3 regions of the Paenibacillus sp. NPDC058177 genome follow, and region 2 is predicted to be linked to each of the others. Evidence: predicted binding sites of a transcription regulator. Region 2 holds the regulator's gene; each other region holds the start of a gene.
The links. The regulator LexA, encoded in region 2, represses DNA repair genes until DNA is damaged. The targets are predictions, from matches to a motif close to CGAACATATGTTCG.

Region 1 (6,649 bases), on a different contig from region 2:
AGACCATCTGAAAAGTCTTTAGTAACTGGCACCACTTTATCTTCAGTCGTACTGTTTCTAAGAGAGAGGCTAACGGCATAACGGATTAAAATGTTTGGTGTGATACCAGTTGATGCATGAAGTTGGGTGAGGATATCTTTAGCATATTTGGAGGTTCGCAAAGTAAAATTCAAATTAGCTCACGCTCCTTAATAAAATTAAAATAGCGTCCTTTAACAATCCTTACACTATCAAAAATATCATCAAATTCCAGAGTGTAGCATCTAGCAGTATGGCCTTCTATCAATTCATACTGTTCAGCAGCGACCTCAGAATCGGTTGTAAACATCAATACTTGCTCTCCACATTTAGGAATGAAATGTTCGATTAGAGCCTTTTTATGGTCTTGGTCTAGACGTCCCATTAACGTATCAAATACAAATGGTAACTTCCAACCAGAGACTTTAAACATTGCCCATATAACAGTAAGCATTAGCAATTCTTTTTCACCAGCAGATAAGCGTTCTTTTGTAATTTCGTTTTTTTGGCGATCAAAAAGATGTAGCTCGAAGGTTATATGATCAATATGAATTCGTTCAATATAAGCTTTTTTTCGAAAAAGAATATTAATCATTTTGGTAGACTCGTTAGCTACGTCATCTAATTTTTTACGCCATTGCCTTTCTCTAAAACGTTTGCTGACATGCAAGAGTTTTTCAGTCATGAGATAAGAATTCTCGGCCTTATGAAATTCCCTTATTTTATCCGAAATTTTATTGTAAGTGATCATATGCACCCGAATAGATTCATTTGCTTCCTGAAGGTCTTTAGTGGCCTGTTCGATAAGTGATCTAAACTGTTCGACACGTTTTGTTTTACTTTCTATTTGTTCTAAGAGAACTTTAAACTCGCTTGATTGATCGTTCTGCTCTATTGTTTTTCGAATTGCCTGAGCCTGGACAAGCAACTCAGCGTTCTGATTGAAAAGTTGAATGTAATGATTAGGCTCTAATTTTTGAATTTGATTAAATAGCTGTTGAATTTCACTACGTTGCGCGAAGGAAGCGCGATGTATTAATTGGATATTCTCCGGCTGCATAATGGTTAAAATGCCCTTATGTAGCTGATCAACGTCAATATCTATGGGCTGTGTTTTATTTAGCTGCTGTAACTGCTCAATAAGTTTGATTAGCTTATTTTTCTCTAACGATGAGGTCACATATTCAAATGATTCATTTTCTTTTTCTAAATCAAGTTGCTTTACAACCTTGCCTAGTAAATCTTTCGTAATAAAAAATGGGAGGAGACTAGTAGTCAGAGAACGTATCTTTTCAGAGTTAAATTTACGTTGATTTTCAATTGCATTCACTTCACTAATTAATTCTTGTCGTTTTTCTCTTAATAAGCCACCATGCGTATCAAAATCTTTTTTGTGTTGTTTAATTGCGTCATTAAGAAGATCTATTTCATTCTCTGTGTCGGAGATGATGGCTTCTTTTTCACTAAGCATTTTCTTGAGTTCAGTAATCTGTATTTGTAAATCCTCTTGATCTTTAATCTCTTTTGCTGCATTTGCATTTTGTTGCGCATATTGTATTCGATAAGTCTGGAGATCTTTTTCTAAGTTCATAAAAAGGTCTAAGTTAAAAAGTATTTTTCCAGATTCACTAAGATATTCAGGTATCTTCTCTTCCGATACAATTCGAGAAATATCTTCGCCGTCGAAAAGACATAGTTCAAAGAGACGAGGGGGCATTTCCTCACGCAGTCGATTTTGAAAATCTGATTTTTCTTGATTATTCAATGCTTTCCCATTTTTAACAACATAGAAATCTTCTTTGATTTTCTGTTTTTTAATTCTCCAGCTGCGCGTCAGGGTATAACTTTGGATTTCAAGATCTTCTGTAGAATCATAATGGATAATAATTCGAAAATCAGGATTGCTTTCTTCTTTTATAGCTTTTCTATTAAGGATAGATGAAATTTTACGGAAGTACGGTTCATTATCATTCAAAAAACCATAAGCCATTGATCCAAATAATACAATTCTAAGTGATTCTAGAATGGTTGTTTTTCCAGCTCCATTTTTTCCGCCTAATAAAATTACATTCTTAGACTCATTTGTTCTAAAATCAAATGTATTCTGATTACCGAAGTAAGCTCCAATGTTACAGAGCACTAGTTTTGTTATTTGCATAGAATGCTAGTCCACCTTTATAAATGCAAGAAGTCTTGCTTCAAAGTTTTATCAAATGCTTGGAATAATCCTCGTCTAACTTTTACTCCGGAATAATCCTTCTCTATAGAAATCAATTGTTTGAGCACGCTTAAGTTTACGCCTTCTTCTTGACACAACGTTTCAAGGTCGGTGAGTTGATCATCTTTGAATACAGGGCGATCATCATGATTCCAGTCGTATACTTCACCTGTCTCTTGTTCAACGATTAACGGTAAACGATCTTCCCATTGCAAGTCTTCATGCCAATATTTACGAATAGCTTTAAGTTCTTCAAGACTAATTAATTCGATAGTCGGATCATGAAGCTCACGAATTTGTCTTTGTGTTCGCAATAATTGTCTGAGTATTTCTTCACGAGCTTTTAGGGTAAAGGGGCCCACCCCAAGGCGCTTATAAGTGTCATCTTCTTCTCTAATCAGAATATTTAGTTCCTCTACAGTAGCTAAGTTAATATTATTTATGTCGAGGTATTCCTTTAGTTTAGCCTTATCAATTATCTCTTGATCTGGTGCTGGTACCTCGTGATATGGGAGTAAATATACTTCACCATTCATCCGCTGTTTTTGTCTCTTTGAGTGATCTTCTCTAATTTGTACTAAGAAGTTTCTGAATTCGTAGAGAGGGCGTAACCAATCCACTCCATTGTTAATAAACCCACTCAGAGCTTTATCTTCAGCAACAACAGTGCAAGTCCAGCAACCGAAACGGCTATTTCCGCAAGATCCGGCACTTTCTTTAACTTCTTTATCGACAATTAATGGACACTCACTACTAGAGCTCTGATAAAGTTCAAGCAATTCATTGTTATCGTCACCCCAAGGAGATTCATACTGAAGCAAAAACTCCCAAACATCATCAACGTTAAACGTCCGAATCGGAGCAAACACAAATGCATTTCTTAAAGTTGAATGACGCATTAGCTTTTTGCCTTCAATGGTATGCGACTGCATTACTGCTGCTCGTGTAGAGCTTTCGGAGTCACGAACGCCAAGTAGCATAATAACTTCGCCGAACTGATCAACTTTATCGAGAATAAAGCGATTTGCAGGCTCAATTTTTAAGCGATCTGTACACCATCTGAATTTTTGACGAGGTGTTGGGTAACCCTTACCGATAATTGAAGCCCAGAAGGTTTGTTCAACCTTTGGTCGTACCTTTTGCGTCTCAATAGGAAGACCAAGCGTTAATGCTTTTTCTTGAATTCTACCTAATGTACGGGTGATTTTATCTATAATAAGTGGTGTTTCCACTTGGGTGTCAGAAGAGATTACATAAACTTTTTTGTGTAGCTCCGAAGGCTGGAGTTCTTGGAGTGCCTGAAAGACAAGCTGAACTACAGCTGTAGAATCTTTTCCGCCACTAAAACCAACGACCCATGGACGCTCGTCCATTAAATAAACTTCCTTAACAAGCTTTTTTGCTTCAATAAATTTGGTACCGGTATTAAATATATTGAGTCCCAAATTATCCATTTAGAGACGCCTCCTTAAATTTGCTCTCAATTTTCTGTTCTTGTTCGGTGAGTGGGAGGGCGATTTTGGACTTAATCAAGTTTGCGGTCAGCTGAATAGTTTCACCATTCTTGTTAATTCTACCAGTGTTGCTATAAGCCCGTCCTTGCCAGTCTTCTTTGTTTTCTCGGCTCCAGTCAATGTTTTTAAGTTTCTTAATATAGGACTGCCACTCATCTGGGTGATACCGATATAGATAATAACCTACAATACCAAGAGACTCCAGGAAAATCCCATGAGCGACAATCGATTGGATACGTAGTTCTCTAGGCGAGAGCTTCTTTTTTATAACCTCTTGCCATTCTGGAATGGATACACATAAGTGCTCCCAAAATTCGGTAACGAATTCTTTCTCCTGCTCAGATATTATTTCGCCTTTACGTTTGTTGATAAGACGAGAAGTTGTATTAAAAACATGGTTTAGTGCGAAAAGCTTTGGCGAATTCTTAGAAAGAGATACTTTTTCTCGGTCGGTATAACGTTCTAATAATGGGATACCCGATATTAGACTTTTTGTAATTAACGACAACTGGTCTCGATGATCATAAAGTATTCCAATAGATGATGTCGTATTAACGGCGTGACGATTCAAGTCTGAAAACATTTGTTGAGAGCGAGTAAGGCCCAAGTCATGAAAAAAGACCACTGAAATTGTTTCGTCCCCAAGTTCTGGAGAGATCCTCAGGGCTTCTTCGATTGCCGCTCTACGGTGCTGTCCGTCATTAATTAAAAACTTAGAATCGAGAGAGATAGTTAATTGGCCTATGTCTTTCATCTCATCTGAAGCTTCTTTGAATCTCATAGTCCCGTCCACACTTGCTGTTAGAGAAGAGAATATATAGTCCTTAGGATTCTCTAAAATATAATTAGTGATATCAGGAATCCGCGACCTGTTCATTAATCGTTGTGCCCGATGTTCCACAGGGATTTCATCTTCATCAAACAGAAAAATTTTAGGTATTAGGCGCAGAGGGCACATGACAGTATAGAATTCTCTACCCGCTTGAATTCCTCTTAAAGCTGGAAAGGTATAACTGAAGTTCATCAGCATTCTCCTTTATTACGTACGTAATAACGTGTTATGTCTTTCATTTTAACTCAATACGAACAAATGTTCAATCAGTAAAGACGTAAAAAAGTATACTTTTTCTTTAGGAAATACAAAAAAATCATTAAACAGCCACTCAATAGAACTTTTAGAAATTGGGTAGAATTGAGAAGATGGTAACAAGTGTAAGCCATGAATGTACAGTAAAGAAAGATCCGAAGTAGTTCGTGAAAATGAGTAAGGTTTGCCGATTATCCGAACAACTACGCACCATACACTCAAGACCTACAATCGTAGCCTAGGCAGCAGATACACCATCAGACCAACGTTATTGATGATCTGCTGTAGGATACGGGGAACCGTATATCAGAAGCGATACTTGCATGTGGAGTCGGCGGCTTTGTTGGTGCTGAATGGTGTCACCCCCACAATAAATTCATGCTATTCGCAATTGAACAGGAGTAGTATCAGAAAACCGCATATATCTTCCAATAGAAGCTCAGGCGTGTTCAACGCTTGGGCTTTTATTAGTGCACTCAGAATGGGCGTCATTCCTAGGGGGGAAATCCCTAACGGGGGCTGGCGAGCGCCTAACCTTAGCTAAGGGCAAGGGTGTCTACCGTGAGGCGGAATCTGAAGGAAGCCAGCGGGAAATCTTAGGCCTGAGGAATATGGATTTCATCTCAAGCTAGCTTTTTGGAAAAATGTTTACCTTTTTTAAACTTTTTAGCAGGGAGCGTCGTTATACTGTTCGACAATCTACTCGTGCGCGCGGGAGTTGGCCAAGTACGAATGGGGGCAGCCAATCATGCAAGTAGTAATCCAGCAATTATGCAAAAAATATGGTAGCAAAGAAGTGCTGAATGGAATTAACCTGACACTAGGCACGGGAATGTTCGGCTTGCTTGGGCCCAATGGGGCGGGGAAATCAACGTTGATGCAAATATTGGCGACAGTAATACCGAAAACAACGGGAGATGTGCAAATCGGGCACTGTAAGCTTGGGCGAGATGAACGTGAAATTCGTGGCTTGCTTGGTTATCTGCCACAGGAGTTTGGGGTTTATCGCAAGCTGACAGGGGCGGAATATCTCGATTATGTCGCGTCCATGAAGGGTATTACAAATAGCAAAGTACGGAAGGAAGCAGTAGCTGATATGCTACGCAAAGTCAATCTAGAAGAGAAGCGCCATGTGCGTATAGGCAAATATTCTGGCGGGATGCGGCAGCGTATCGGTATTGCCCAGGCGTTGCTTGGAGATCCGCAGTTCATTATTGTGGACGAGCCGACGGCAGGGCTAGATCCGGAAGAACGCATGCGATTTCGTGATATGCTGGCCGAATTGGGCAAAGATCGAACTGTGTTGTTGTCTACACATGTCGTCGCCGATATTGATAATAACTGTCAGAGTATGGCGATTATGAGCGGGGGGCGCATCGTATTTCACGGTACGCAAGACCAATTGCTCCAGCGTGTGCATGGACAAGTATGGACGGTTCAGGTGGGTGATGAGAAGCTCGCTGAGCTCAAGAAAGCCGCAGCTATCGTGACGGCGAGGCGTTCGGGAGCCGGGTACGAGGTGCGAGTTCTTGCCAGCTCTATGCCGTTGCCTGGAGCAGAACAAGCAACGGCAGGGCTGGAGGACGGATATATCGCGGTCATGAGAGCGGGGAACAGCCAATGAGCCTGATTCACTATTACAAAACCGAGTGCAAGCTGCTACGGCGCGGCCCGGGCTTGTATCTGATGTTGGCAGCTATCGCCGGCATCTTGTATTTGATGATTCAGACCGTCGATGCACAATTGGATCGTGCAGTATACGTGATGGACATTTCTGAGGTGTATTGCCGTGCGGCCATCATTATTTTGCCT
Region 2 (6,649 bases):
GTGTCGTTCCGCAGCAACCGCCCGCGATATTCAGCCAGCCCTTTTCGGCAAAAGCACCAATCTTGCGGGCAAGCGAATCCGGCGATTCATGATAATGCCCGTTCTCGTCCGGCAGACCCGCATTGGGGTAACAACTGATGGCAGATGATGAAATATCCGACAGCGTCCGGATGTGATCGCGCATGAACTCTGGTCCGGTCGCACAGTTGAGGCCAACAGAGATCGGTTTTAAATGCTCCAGTGAAATATAAAAGGCTTCGATATTCTGCCCAGCGAGCGTTGTGCCCATCGGCTCAATCGTACCCGAAATCATAACAGGTAGTGTAATACCGGTTTTCTCAAAAGCATTACGGATGCCGATACTGCCCGCTTTAACATTCAGGGTATCCTGTGAGGTCTCTAGCAGCAGCACATCGACTTCACCATCGATCAAGGCAACTGCCTGTTCCTCATAACTGTCCACCAGTTCCGCAAACGTGACACCGCCGGTTACCGACAAAGTCTTCGTTGTAGGACCCATAGCACCAACTACATAACGCGGGTGATCTGGAGTCTCATACTTTTCGACAGCATTGCGCGCCAGTTTGGCGGCTGCCAGGTTAATCTCACGTGCCCGCTGCGGAATATCATACTCCGCAAGAACGACTGATGTAGCTCCAAATGTATTGGTTTCGATGAGATCAGCACCTGCTTCCAGGTACTGCTCATGGATCGTCTGAATAACTTCTGGCCTTGTAAGCACCAACATTTCATTACAACCGTCCAGTTCTTCTCCACCAAAATCTTCTCCAGTAAGCGGGACCTGCTGGATCATGGTCCCCATTGCGCCATCAAGAATCAAAATGCGTTGCTGTAAGCTCTCTGCAAGTGTATATTTAGCCACGTTCCTATCCCCCCAGTAAAACATTAGAGTAAGTTTAGCAGAATAAAGGGAATTCGGAAAGTCTTCCTTCCGTCTCTGCCGATTCATCGCTGTTCAAGTCATGCTATCGTAATTATGGCAATGGCTTAACGGAAAGCTCCTTGCTTGGCATGGAATGCTGTGTCCGTGCGGTTACATGAGAGGTCACATTGTAAAGCCCTTCCTCGGCAAAGGTTCCTTCTGCGGTGTACTTCCCGTCTCCTGCCGAAGAGCCTTTTAGTTCCATTTTTTCAGTCTTACCCTCTTTGTTGACGATTTCAAAAAGCACTTCCCTGGCATCATCCACAGGTTTACCTTCCTTGGTTACCGTAGCTTCGAATGTAACCGGACTGCTCACTGTAACTTCAGCCGGACTCCAGTCCAGTTCTACTTTGATCGGCTCCATAGACATATCTACAGAATGACCGGCATGCCCTCCCCCACCTGTTCCGGAGGCGCAGCCTGCCAGTAGCAATGTGAATACAATACCTAATAATGAGACCGTTTTCCTCGGGTTCAACATCTGAAGCCCTCCTGATATAATGGTTATCTTATTACTAGAGTTGCTATGTAAGATGAGTTTAAGATACGAACGTAAGGCTCGGCGTCACTCCGGTGAAGTTTGGACTTTCGGTCACTGTTGTCCCCAGAATTCTTTCATTTGTACCGCTTATGGCGGTTGGAATCCGGTGACAGTTTATGCTTTCGATGCTAGCTTTCCTTCGGAAAGCTTTCAGACGAACGCCATCGCTCCTACAGTTCCAATCTTCCCTTCCGTTCCTACTCGCTTTTTGTTAATCTCTTTTATTCATCTTTTATAGCATCAAACATTGCTGCATGGAGCCCTCGGTGTAATAATTCTCTTTCTATTATACACATTATTTACATTTTTTCAGGAAGGAAAGACTGCTTCATTAACATACTAGTAATAGAAAAAGCCGCCCCATCCGTAGAAAATCTACTTCAGGAGGCGGCTCTATACAAAAAAGTTCCTTACAGAGTTTGTACCAGCGGAAGCAGCTCCGCTAGATGTCCGATTTCATAGTCCGGCGTAATCGCCGGATCTTTGTCCTTACCGGTACGGTTAATCCAGACGGTCGTAAGTCCTGTACTCAAGCCGCCGAGAATATCGGTAGTCAGCTTGTCACCGACCATGATGCCCTGCTCCGGCGCAATGTCCAGCAAGCCAAGGGCATGCTCGAAAATCGAAGTATCCGGTTTGCCTTTGCCAAAACTGCCAGAGATCACAATATGATCAAAATAAGGAATCAGTTCCGGCACCCCGTCCAGTTTCTCTTGCTGAAGGGCAGGACAACCGTTGGTTAGCAACAACAGCTTCACTTTTCCGCGTAGCTGATCCAATACCTGCAAGGTCTCTTCGTACATATAAGGACGGCTGCGGCGTTCAGATGCAAACTTGGCCGCGAGCGTCTCAGCAAGGACTTCGTCATCTACACCAAGCGATGCAAGCCCCCGGCGCCAAGACTCTTTGCGGTAGATCGGTGCCAGCTGTTCCAACTGACGGAATTCAGGCTGCTCACCAGCACTGAAGTTGGCCCAAAGCGCTTCAAACGGGTTAATCCCAATCATTTTGGTAAACGGAAAAGTCTCATAGGATTCATACAAACCTCTGGCTTCTCTACGTACAGCAGCTTCCAACTCATGGGGATCCACAGCGTCTCCTGCACCCTCACAAGCGGAAAGGAACGATTCCTCAACACTGCGTTCATCCCAAAGCAGCGTATCGTCCAAATCAAACAGTACAGCGGTAATCGGCATTTAAGTAACTCCCTCTCCCTGAAGTGAACTGCTCTCTATTGTTTACAATTGCTCTACCGGAATGTTGTTGACCTTACCGAATTCTTGCAGTCGTTCGCCCATCGCAGCCGTGTCATAACGGTTAATCAGCTTGGAGAACATCCAAGTGGTACGTTTGCCTTTATACTTAATCGTGACAGCACTACGCGAGACTGTGATTTTCTCAATATCGGTAGCAGGCAGCCAACGTTCGCGGTTGAATTTGATAGTGGATAATCTGTTCCGCTCTACCTTCAGGAAAGGACGACGGAAATACAGCATAACTGCCAGCAGCAAGTACAACCCAACGCCTAGCCAGTGCATGAAGACGCTACCTCCACTTTGATCCAGAGTGCCGATGATCCAATACAGCACACCTAGCGCAACGAGAGCAACGGGCAATACGATATTGCGACCCTTGAATACATCGCTGGTCTTTGTAGTGGAGTTCGCGGAATGAATAGCATCCTTCCCCTGTTTCTTTCTTTGCTTATTGAGTTGCTGTGAATTGCGTTGAACCATTCTTTCCCAAGAACGGGCCATGTCATTTCCCCCTAGTCATCCTGAAATATCTATGAAAAGAAACAGAGGGTTCATACGAAGCCTCTGCTCCTTGTTCAGCGCTTATTTATCTACGAATTCAATGGTATCCAGTTGGGACCGAAAATTACGGCGGATGTTACCCAGGTAAATTTCACGGAGCTTAGCGCGTTCAGCCGTTTCCTCTTCATTCAGGCCTTCGCTCTTCTGCTTGCGTGCCAGTTCATTAATTCGTGCAACCAATACATCTATATCCAAAGATTTCGCCTCCCTAATAAATTCATTCTAACTTTGCCATGAGAAAAAGAGCTTGTCAAGGTTTACCCCCTGCAAGCTCTCTGATGTTCCTATCTATGATCATGAAGTTCTTAAAATAACGGCACTGTTATAATATCTCCTGCTCGAATATGACTGTCGGTCAATTGGCTCGATCGTTTAATTCCTTCTATATATACGGCTGTCTTCATCTTGGCCGGTTTATTCTTGAGAGCAATGCTCCAGAGTGTGTCTCCAGGTGCAACAACAATCTTCTTCTCTTGCTTCGCAAGATTGACGGGACCAGCAAACACATTACCTACTACAGTAAATCCTGCAACAATCAGCAGCAAAAAAAGAGCTATCTTATAGAAGTTAAATGTTCTAGACAACGGACTTAATCCTTTCGACAGCACCTTGGTGATTTCTTGAATTCTATTTATTATTCCGGAACCTAAAGTTTGTCCTGCAGAGTTAACTTCTGTACCCTCGTCATAGATGCTATGGTATGTACTGTACTTTAACATGATTCATCATCCTCCAAACACTTGTTCTTACTTTCAAAAACAATATAACACGAACATGTGTTTTGATCAATACTATTTTCGAACAATTGTTCCCCTCTTATTAAATTGCCTTTTTGGTTGCAAAAAATGATCCTGATGTGCTTATTTCCCTTGCCGATCTTGCTCATTTCCTCAACGTACTAGTCAATTATTGAATATACCATTCTCCCTACTGTTCTCATCCTTGTTCGCTTCTCTTAAACTATTGATAACGTTAGAACTTATGTTTGTGCGAACGACAGTTCTATGTTATAATTTTCCCAAACATTACTATATGGGGTTGATTCTGATGTCAAAGATTTCGAGTCGCCAGCTGGCGATCCTGGAATTTATACGTAACGAAGTCCGCAGCAAGGGTTATCCTCCTTCCGTACGGGAAATCGGGGAAGCTGTAGGCCTCGCCTCCAGTTCCACGGTGCACGGTCATCTGGACCGTCTTGAGAAGAAAGGCCTGATCCGCAGGGATCCGACAAAGCCGCGTGCCATTGAACTGCTTGGCCAGGAAGACTCGGAGAATGTCCATCAATTTGCCCAGACGATTACTCGTGTTCCTGTTGTAGGTAAGGTTACCGCCGGGGTGCCTATCACCGCAACGGAGAACATCGAGGACTATTTCCCGCTCCCAACGCATTACGTTGGTGACAACAAAGTGTTCATGCTCTCTGTTCTTGGTGACAGTATGATCGATGCTGGTATTATGAACGGCGATTATGTCATTGTGCGCCAGCAGCAAACCGCAGATAACGGTGATATTGTTGTCGCTATGACTGAAGACGATGAAGCTACCGTCAAGACCTTTTATAAGGAACGCGATCATATTCGTCTCCAGCCAGAGAATCCGTCCTATGAGCCACTGCGCCTGAATCGGGTAAGCATTCTGGGCAAGGTCATCGGATTGTTCCGGGATGTCCACTAACTCATCAATAATGACTCTATTTAGAAGACTGTTCCGTTACGCGGAGCAGTCTTTTGTTTATTCATACTCTCACCCTTTGATAACCTTCTTATTTTCAACAACTCTTCGCATTAACGGCACCCCTACTCCGCACATATCCTGATATCAAAGGAGTGCTGATCCTATGCCCAATTACCGAATTATCGTCGATTTGACACAACGGATGCTTTATTTGCTGGACAACGATTCTGTCGTCAGAGGTTTCCCTGTTGGAATCGGAACCATGCTGACCACAACACCAGAGGGAGATTATACGATCATTAACAAACAGCCCAATCCCGGGGGCCCATTCGGGGTATTCTGGATGGGACTTTCCAAGCCGCATTATGGCATTCACGGGACGAACGATCCTTCTTCCATCGGACATCAGGTCTCGCATGGGTGTATTCGAATGTTTAATCAAGATGTGCTGACACTTGCTGCGCTGGTTCCAATTGGAACTCGGGTGACTATACGGCGTTAAGCTCCCAGTGTCAGCAGATTTGAAATGCAAAAAGCCGTCAGACATTGTCTGACGGCTTGAACATGGAGACGTAATCAAATTAAAGCCAGAAAGATTTAGTGATGATAACCAACAAGATGAAAAGAACCAAGATTGCAGCAGTAGATGTGCCCAAACCGTATCCTCCAGCATATTGACCCATGAGTAATTCCTCCTTTTTTTTATGAAGACACCAGGTTTTGCAGTAACAAAAGATCCGCCCTTGAGATAAGATGATTTTTCTTCCCGGCTAACTTATTGTCAGATTAGTTCAGTTTTCTCTTCATTAAATCCAGCAAATACTCAAGATGATCACAAGCAGAATGTAAAGCACCAAAATCGTTCCTGTAGATGTCCAAGGACTTACTACCGGTCCACAATGTTCTGCACCCATGTGAATTCCTCCTTCAGATTAATGACTACAGAACAGAATATGTAACAATATCCTACGAAGTATGGGCAAATTGGAAAAGAAAATGTACTCCTGTATTAGAGGTGAAAGCTTACATTTGAGGGAAATGTAAAAGGTCCACACAAAGGTAGATCTTATTTATTTCTGGCGCGGAAGTATAGTACACTGGTAAAAACTAATGTTCGGAGGGCTTTCATCATGTGTGGACGTTACACCATTACAGTTTCTATTGAAGAACTAATGTTGAGATATCTTACGAATGACGCCAGTATCCTTCATTATGCCCCCAGATACAATGCCGCTCCCATGCAGCATATACCGGCTGTGATTCATACAGGCACCGGCAACCGAATCGGTGAACTGCGTTGGGGCCTTGTCCCATCCTGGGCGCAGGACGACAAGATTGGCAGCAAGATGATCAACGCCCGCGGGGAGTCATTATTGGAGAAGGCCTCGTTCAAGAAACTCGTGGCGGCACGGCGGTGCCTGATCCCAGCTGACGGCTATTATGATTGGAAACAGCTAGACGGTCGCAAACAGCCCATGAGAATCGGCATGTCGGACGGCAGTATTTTCTCCATGGCTGCTTTATATGATATATGGATGGACCCGAAAGGCCAGAAGCTGGCCACCTGCACGATTATCACGACCACTCCCAATACATTAATGGCAGAGATTCATGACCGAATGCCTGTTATTCTGCGACCGGAAGATGAAAGCGACTGGCTCGGACGGGACAACC
Region 3 (6,649 bases), 1.1 Mb from region 2:
TGATTATCATTCTCATATGATGACAAGAACAATGGTAACCTACAGCTGATCCTTTGTTCAATGCACTTTTTCTCCCGATTTCTTATACAAACGATTGCTCCCGCTTGTCGACAGCGGGGTCCCTTATGTTGTGATTGAGCTGTTATTCTCGCCTTCTGCCAGACTCAACCGCCTGTCAGAACACGAAATTCATACAGCTCCCGGCTGTATGACAACCCACGGATGCGAACACAATTAGGGGTATACTCGCAAATCCGTCCGCCAAGCTCCAGAATATCCTCTGCTTCCCCGCCTTTGACAGCCACCGCTACAAGCGTCTCGGATAACGCCGAGGCCAGCAGATCGATATCACTTTCCAGCACTTTATATGTAAAATCCATTTTCTTCTATTCGCTCCTTGACCTTAGCGCTTATTTAATAGTAATAATTACTATTAATAATATAGCTGTATTTAATCACTGCTGCAAGCCTTAAATTCCCTCCCGCAGCAATAGCGGAATAAAACAGTTGTTGCCGGACAAGCTATTTACACGATCATAAACTATTTATAAAGGAGCAATACGCAATGGGCATTCTAAGTGGCAATCCTAAAGACGAACCCATGCACTACGGCGAAATATTCGGTGTGTGGCAATTTTCCGCCAAAGCAAAAATGACGCTATCCGCCCTCCAGGCCTACCATTATCATGCAGGCGATCAGGACTTGAAGAAAATTATTGATGATCTGATGGATCAGGCCCAGGGGGAAATCAAAGAATGCGACAAGCTCCTTAAAGCCTCCGGCGTCTTCCCTACCCCTACACTGCCGGATCGGCCTTCCACCAAGCTGGCGGACATTCCAGCAGGAGCCCGATTCTCCGATCCCGAGATTGCCGCTGCGCTCTCTGCCGGGGTGGCCATGAGCCTCGTCGAATGCAGCCAGATTATGGGCATGTCTATCCGCGAGGATGTCGGCGCCCTGTTCATGAAGATTCATGCCGCCATGGCCTCCCTTGGACTCGCACTCCTACGGATCAATAAGCAGAAGGGCTGGCTCATCCCGCCCCCGCTCCAGCTTAAACGCCCGGAACCCGTGCCGGTCTAATCCCTTCTCTCTGATCCTGCGCAAGCAGGGTCTTTTTCCATTATGGAAGGCGTCCTCCGCTTACGCGGCCCATGGTAATGGGAGGTTCATGGTAAGACTTTTTCTTCTTTCAGAAGCAATTTTTTACCAATGACAAGCATATTCATAAGACATGCCTAAATGTGGAGATGTTGAATATGAGGTCATGGTCCAAATACGCCATCATTTTGCTGGGAAGTTTGCTTATTGCCGCAGGGACCAACTTTTTCCTTGTCCCTTATAAAGTTCTGGATGGCGGAATTATCGGCATAGCTCTCATTATCAACTATTTGTATGGTATCAATATCGGAATCGCCATTGTGGTCTGCAGCCTGCCCGTGTTTTTGCTGGCCTGGCTCAAGAACCGCGATGTCTTCCTCAATAGCCTGATAGGCCTGTTATGTTCATCTCTGCTTATTGAGCTCGTGGCCCCTTTCCAGTACCACTTCCTCTATTACATAGAACTTGGACCCATCTCAAGTGCAATTATCGGCGGATTTCTGATGGGACTCGGCCTTGGGCTGATGCTGCACTTTGAAGCCAGCACCGGGGGCACAGATCTGCTTGCCCACTTTATTACCCGCTATGTGCCACTGAACGTCGGGGTCATCATCTTCGTGACGGATGCTATGATCATTGGTGCTGGCGGCCTGCTGATCTCCAAGGAGACCTTTGTTCACTCCCTCTTCACCATCGCCTCCGGCGCAGTGGCTACCGGACTTTGCACCCTGCAAGACTGAAACGAATGGAAATAAATATGCATATACACGATCATATGTTCGTATTATAATAACAATCAACTATCCCGCCCGTCAAAATAACGCCTCTACGTATCTGCTTCTACTGCCTTTACCTGGAGAGTGACGAATATGAATAAAGAACGCATCATTATGCTGTCCGACTGCCAAAGCTTCTATGCCTCAGTCGAAAAGGCCGCCAATCCCCAATACAACGGCAAACCCCTCGCCGTTGCCGGAGACCCGGCCAGACGCAGCGGTATTATTCTCGCCGCCTGCCCCCTCGCCAAGCAACAGGGTGTAAGCACTGCTGAGACTCTGAAGGAAGCCTTGGCCAAATGTCCTGAACTCATCGTGGTCCGGCCCCGCATGCAGCATTACATTGATGTCTCCGCCCAAATCACTGGCATTCTGCGCACCTTCAGCGACCTCGTGGAGCCCTACTCCATCGACGAACAGTTTATAGATATTACAGGCAGCACCTCCCTGTTCGGCAGTCCGCAGCAGATTGCCACTGCTATTCAGGACCAAATCTCCAAAGAAACCGGCGTATATGCGCGGATCGGCATCAGCTACTCCAAGGTCACGGCCAAGATGGCCTGCGATTTGTGGGCCAAAAAAATCAAGGGCGGCCTCTTCACCCTGGCACGTCAGCAGCTCCCGGAACTGCTCTGGCCGCAGCCCATCGGCAACCTGTTCATGGTGGGCCGTCGCATGTCAGCCCATTTTCACAGTATGGGCCTTACAACAATCGGCCATCTCGCCCAAATGCCCCTGGCCGAGCTGAAATGGCGCATGCGTGAGAAGTTCCACAAGAACTGCGATATTGACGCAGAGCTCTACTGGCGAATCGCCGGTGGTCTGGACGATAGCCCCGTGCATCCGGCAACCTACGAGGCTCCGCCCAAGAGTGTCGGTCATCAGATGACACTGCCCCGCGATTATCACACGCTAGCTGAGATCAAGACCGTGCTCTTGGAACTCGCAGAGCTGGTATGCAGGCGTTGCCGACGCCTCGCGGTGAATGGCGCCGTCGTATCCGTTGGCTGCCAAGGCGCCAGCTTCGAAGCGCCAACCGGCTTTTCCAGACAAAGCAAAATGAGTGACCCCACCAACGCCACAAGCCTTGTATACGAGGCGGCCGTGGCCCTCTTCCGGCGACATTGGGACGGCCAGCCTGTACGCCGGGTGAACCTCAGTCTGTCTGAGCTTAGCGATGAGAACCAGTACCAGCTGACGCTGTTTGAGACCCGCCCTAGGTATCGGGAGCTGGAGCGAGCCACTGACAACCTGAAGAACAAATATGGTGATACGATTATCGGGCGGGCGGCTTCCTTCACCGATTCCGGACTGATCAAGGACCGGGCAGGCAAAATCGGCGGACATTACAAGTGAACCTGTGTATCGTCTACCAAAAACACAAAAACACCGCACTCCCCTGAAAAAATAACAGGGGATGCGACATTTTTGTACAATACTTTCGTTAGGACTCTTTAAACTAAGAGTTATACAAGATTGATATTCTTAAAATTAGGGATGATAATCAGTCGTCCCTTTCCTTTTTCCTTTTCACTCTCGCTGCCCGGAACGAAAATCCCAATCGTTTGAATATTACCAACCTCGATTGCAAAATCGGAATGCGGTGAAACATCAGTCGTAATGGAAGATGCATTGTAGCGAGTTATCACAAGCTGAAGCACTCTCTGGCCCTCGTTCTTCAACTGTACCAAAGCATCAATTCCAAAAGGAACTTCTTCTACAAAGTAACCCTGACCAACCCCAGCTTTCTGATCGATACGCAAATCTGCATGTTTCATCCTGCTTGACTCCCTTCCAGTTGAGATAATACATAGTATTCGATTCACTGAAGTTGCGACTAGTTATTCAACTATTATTTTAATAAGTAGTTAAAACAACCATAACTTTAATCTATAGAGCACATATATTTACATTATCTGTACCCAAAACTAAGGAGAGATGTCATATGAACTTGCTAAATAGTCTACTAGGCAAACAAGTTGTCGCAGTGGTTGCAGGAGTTACCCAGCCTTTAGAAGGGACATTGGTAGATACGGGAACTGATGTTATAGTTATTAGCAGTGGAGTAAAATTTCTGTATATCCCGATTGCCCACGTTAAATCCTTAATAAACAATCTGGAAGCTATCGGAGAACAGAACGATATCCCCATATCCTTACCTACCAGTCAAGAAACAACCATCTCTCTTCAAACGCTTGTGGAGAATAGCCAGGGGAGTTTTACAGAAATTCATGTTGCCGGAGCCCATACACTTCACGGTTATATTCAAAGAGTTCTGGCAGATTATTTACTCTTCTATTCTCCTATTTTTGATACGATACTCGTTCATATGAAACATCTTAAATATTTGGTTCCCTATCCCCCACAATTTGTTCCTTACTCCTTGAAGCAAGATAAGCTGAATTCAGACCTCTCTGCTGTATCGACAGAGCCCAACTTCATTCAGCAACTAGAAAAAATGGAGGGGAGTTCCATCGTAATAGATCTGGCTGCTCCTTTTCAAAAGGCCGGATTATTAAAAAAAGTCCAAGCTCCAATGTTTGAGCTTGTCACTCCAACTGGTGAAAGTATATTTGCACCGCTAGACCATATTCAGACAGTGAACTACCCAAGAAAATAAAGTCGATAAACAACCAATATATAGATGATGAGAAGAAGTCCAGCTTCAATCGTTCATGCTGCTGTAAGAACGGTTGAAGCTCTTCATCAAGTGAACGCTACAGCGCCCGTGATCACAACCTCTTCGCTACAGCCTTTAAACAAAAATCAGTTGGACCCAATAGTATAACAAAAACAAAGTTACAACAGTTGTTAATGGGACTACAATCAAGGAGACTTGTAAATAGTCCCTCCATTTAATTCCAATCTTCTTTTGTCTAAGGATATGCATCCAAATAAGAGAGGCAAGTGTTCCAATAGGGAATAGCAAGGAACCCATATCGCTCCCTATAATATTAGCAAGATAGATCGTTTTTAATGTGATGGGGTCAAGTCCCATTTCGGTTAAGGTAATGGTTCCGATCATTAAAGCAGGATGGTTATTAAAAACATTAGATAGAATCGAAACTAGTCCGCCCATGATAAAGCTCGCCTGCAGTAATCCTTGTTCTACAATGGGGGTACAAATTCTCACAAGCATGGTTGTTAGTCCGGCATTATGAAGTCCGTATATAATAACGTACATAGAGAAAGCGAAAACTAAGATGTGCCACGGTACTTTCTTTAGTATATCGACAGGATTTGTGCCCAGATGGTACCATCTCCATAGGAGTAAAATACTTGAACCAAACACCGCGACCCATTCAACCGGAATCGTAAAGTAAGATGCAACAAAGAGGAGACAACGCAGTACAAAAACAAACAGTAATACTTTCAGCATGAATATTGTCCGTTTTCTCTTGGTTTCAAGAGAAATTCTCTTCTTCAATGGATGAAAGTTGTAAGTGAAAAATCTCTCTTCTATATCATATGTTGCAGCAGGCAATACCTTCGGCAACTTTTTTTTCAATACAAAAAACATTAGGCACGACATAAAAAGTAAACCAATAGTTGCAGGTACAAACATCATTGCTGTATGCATGTACAGGCTCATATGAACAATTTTCAATGCGATTAAATTAACAATATTACTTACTCCGATAGGAGCGCTGGAAGCTGTTGCGATCAAAGCACCACTTAATAGATAAGGAATCATTTGGTGGGGTTTTAACCATAGATTTTTTAGTAATAATATTAAAATAGGAGTTGTAATCAAGATACTTCCGTCATTATTAAATAAAAGAGTCATTAAAAAGCATAGTAGCTGAATATACCAGTACAACCGATAGCCTGAACCTTTGGACATGATCGCTAGTCGTGCAGCAGCCCAATTAAAAAAACCAAAGCTTTCCAATATGACAGCCATGACAATAGTCGCCATAATGGTAACAGACGCGCCCCCAATCTTATCGATGATGTCTACAACTTCATTGCCAGATACGATTCCAGTAAGTAATATAATCGCAGCTCCGATTGATGCTGGCCATGCTTCATTTATACCGCCAGGTCTCCAAAAAATAATTAGCATGGTCATAGTGAAGACAAAGAAAGTCATTGCGATGTCGAAAGTCATGATTACACTCCTCCTTTGTGCCTTTCAAAATATAAGACAAGCGCTACACTCTAATCACTATATTTATATTCACCGCACGATAGACGGGACTGGTTATACAGCCAATTCAACAAATATGTATCTTTTAAATTATCTAAAAAGGTACTGTTTAATTTAAAATTTTATATTAGGGTTGATATTTTCCGGCGATGAGGCGACAATCGGATATATATTATTCCAGGGGAGGATCACAGAAAGTTGGAAAGTACAGGCATCATCAGCAACAGTTCCACCCATGAAATTATCGACCTTTGTCTGTTAGCTGGAAAAATCATGCTGCAAAGCGGCGCAGAAACCTACCGTGTCGAGGATACGATGATCCGCATAGCCGATGCTTTGGGATTTCCGAATGCGCACAGTTATGTGACACCGACCGTGATTGTATTCGCGACCAGCCGGACAGAACCGGCCAAGCTGTTCCGCATTGCCGAGCGGACCACCGATTTGCAGAAGGTATCAGAGGTCAATGACATCTCGCGCCGCCTCTGCGAACGGCAAATCACGGCAGAGGAAGCCCGGGCGCGGCTTGGGGAAGTAGACAATGCTGCCCATGCCTATCCCATATGGATGCAGATCGTTGCCGCGGCACTGACAGGCGCCAGCTTCACTGTAATGTTCAAG

Region 1: a site for LexA is predicted at 4,834-4,847, ahead of dndB (DNA sulfur modification protein DndB). Genes of this name have one in related genera too.
Region 3: a site for LexA is predicted at 1,871-1,884, ahead of ACFVU8_RS08630 (DNA polymerase IV). Genes of this name have one in related genera too.

The regions. Positions count from the first base shown of each region.
Region 1 is NZ_JBHVVB010000010.1:66,990-73,638, forward strand. Features, by position in the region: gene dndE (DNA sulfur modification protein DndE) at 1-173, opposite strand, end outside; gene dndD (DNA sulfur modification protein DndD) at 170-2,176, opposite strand; gene dndC (DNA phosphorothioation system sulfurtransferase DndC) at 2,194-3,690, opposite strand; gene dndB (DNA sulfur modification protein DndB) at 3,683-4,774, opposite strand; gene ACFVU8_RS27390 (ABC transporter ATP-binding protein) at 5,586-6,461, shown strand; gene ACFVU8_RS27395 (M1 aminopeptidase family protein) at 6,458-6,649, shown strand, end outside.
Region 2 is NZ_JBHVVB010000001.1:743,241-749,889, reverse strand. Features, by position in the region: gene metH (methionine synthase) at 1-907, opposite strand, end outside; gene ACFVU8_RS03550 (FixH family protein) at 996-1,424, opposite strand; gene ACFVU8_RS03545 (HAD family hydrolase) at 1,895-2,680, opposite strand; gene ACFVU8_RS03540 (DUF502 domain-containing protein) at 2,723-3,241, opposite strand; gene ACFVU8_RS03535 (DUF896 domain-containing protein) at 3,323-3,496, opposite strand; gene ACFVU8_RS03530 (LysM peptidoglycan-binding domain-containing protein) at 3,607-4,020, opposite strand; gene lexA (transcriptional repressor LexA) at 4,349-4,975, shown strand; gene ACFVU8_RS03520 (L,D-transpeptidase) at 5,139-5,477, shown strand; gene ACFVU8_RS03515 (sporulation protein YjcZ) at 5,557-5,658, opposite strand; gene ACFVU8_RS03510 (SOS response-associated peptidase) at 6,106-6,649, shown strand, end outside.
Region 3 is NZ_JBHVVB010000001.1:1,815,645-1,822,293, forward strand. Features, by position in the region: gene ACFVU8_RS08615 (hypothetical protein) at 165-380, opposite strand; gene ACFVU8_RS08620 (DUF3231 family protein) at 566-1,084, shown strand; gene ACFVU8_RS08625 (YitT family protein) at 1,261-1,842, shown strand; gene ACFVU8_RS08630 (DNA polymerase IV) at 1,972-3,234, shown strand; gene ACFVU8_RS08635 (hypothetical protein) at 3,345-3,656, opposite strand; gene ACFVU8_RS08640 (hypothetical protein) at 3,824-4,498, shown strand; gene ACFVU8_RS08645 (arsenic transporter) at 4,634-5,989, opposite strand; gene ACFVU8_RS08650 (threonine/serine exporter family protein) at 6,227-6,649, shown strand, end outside.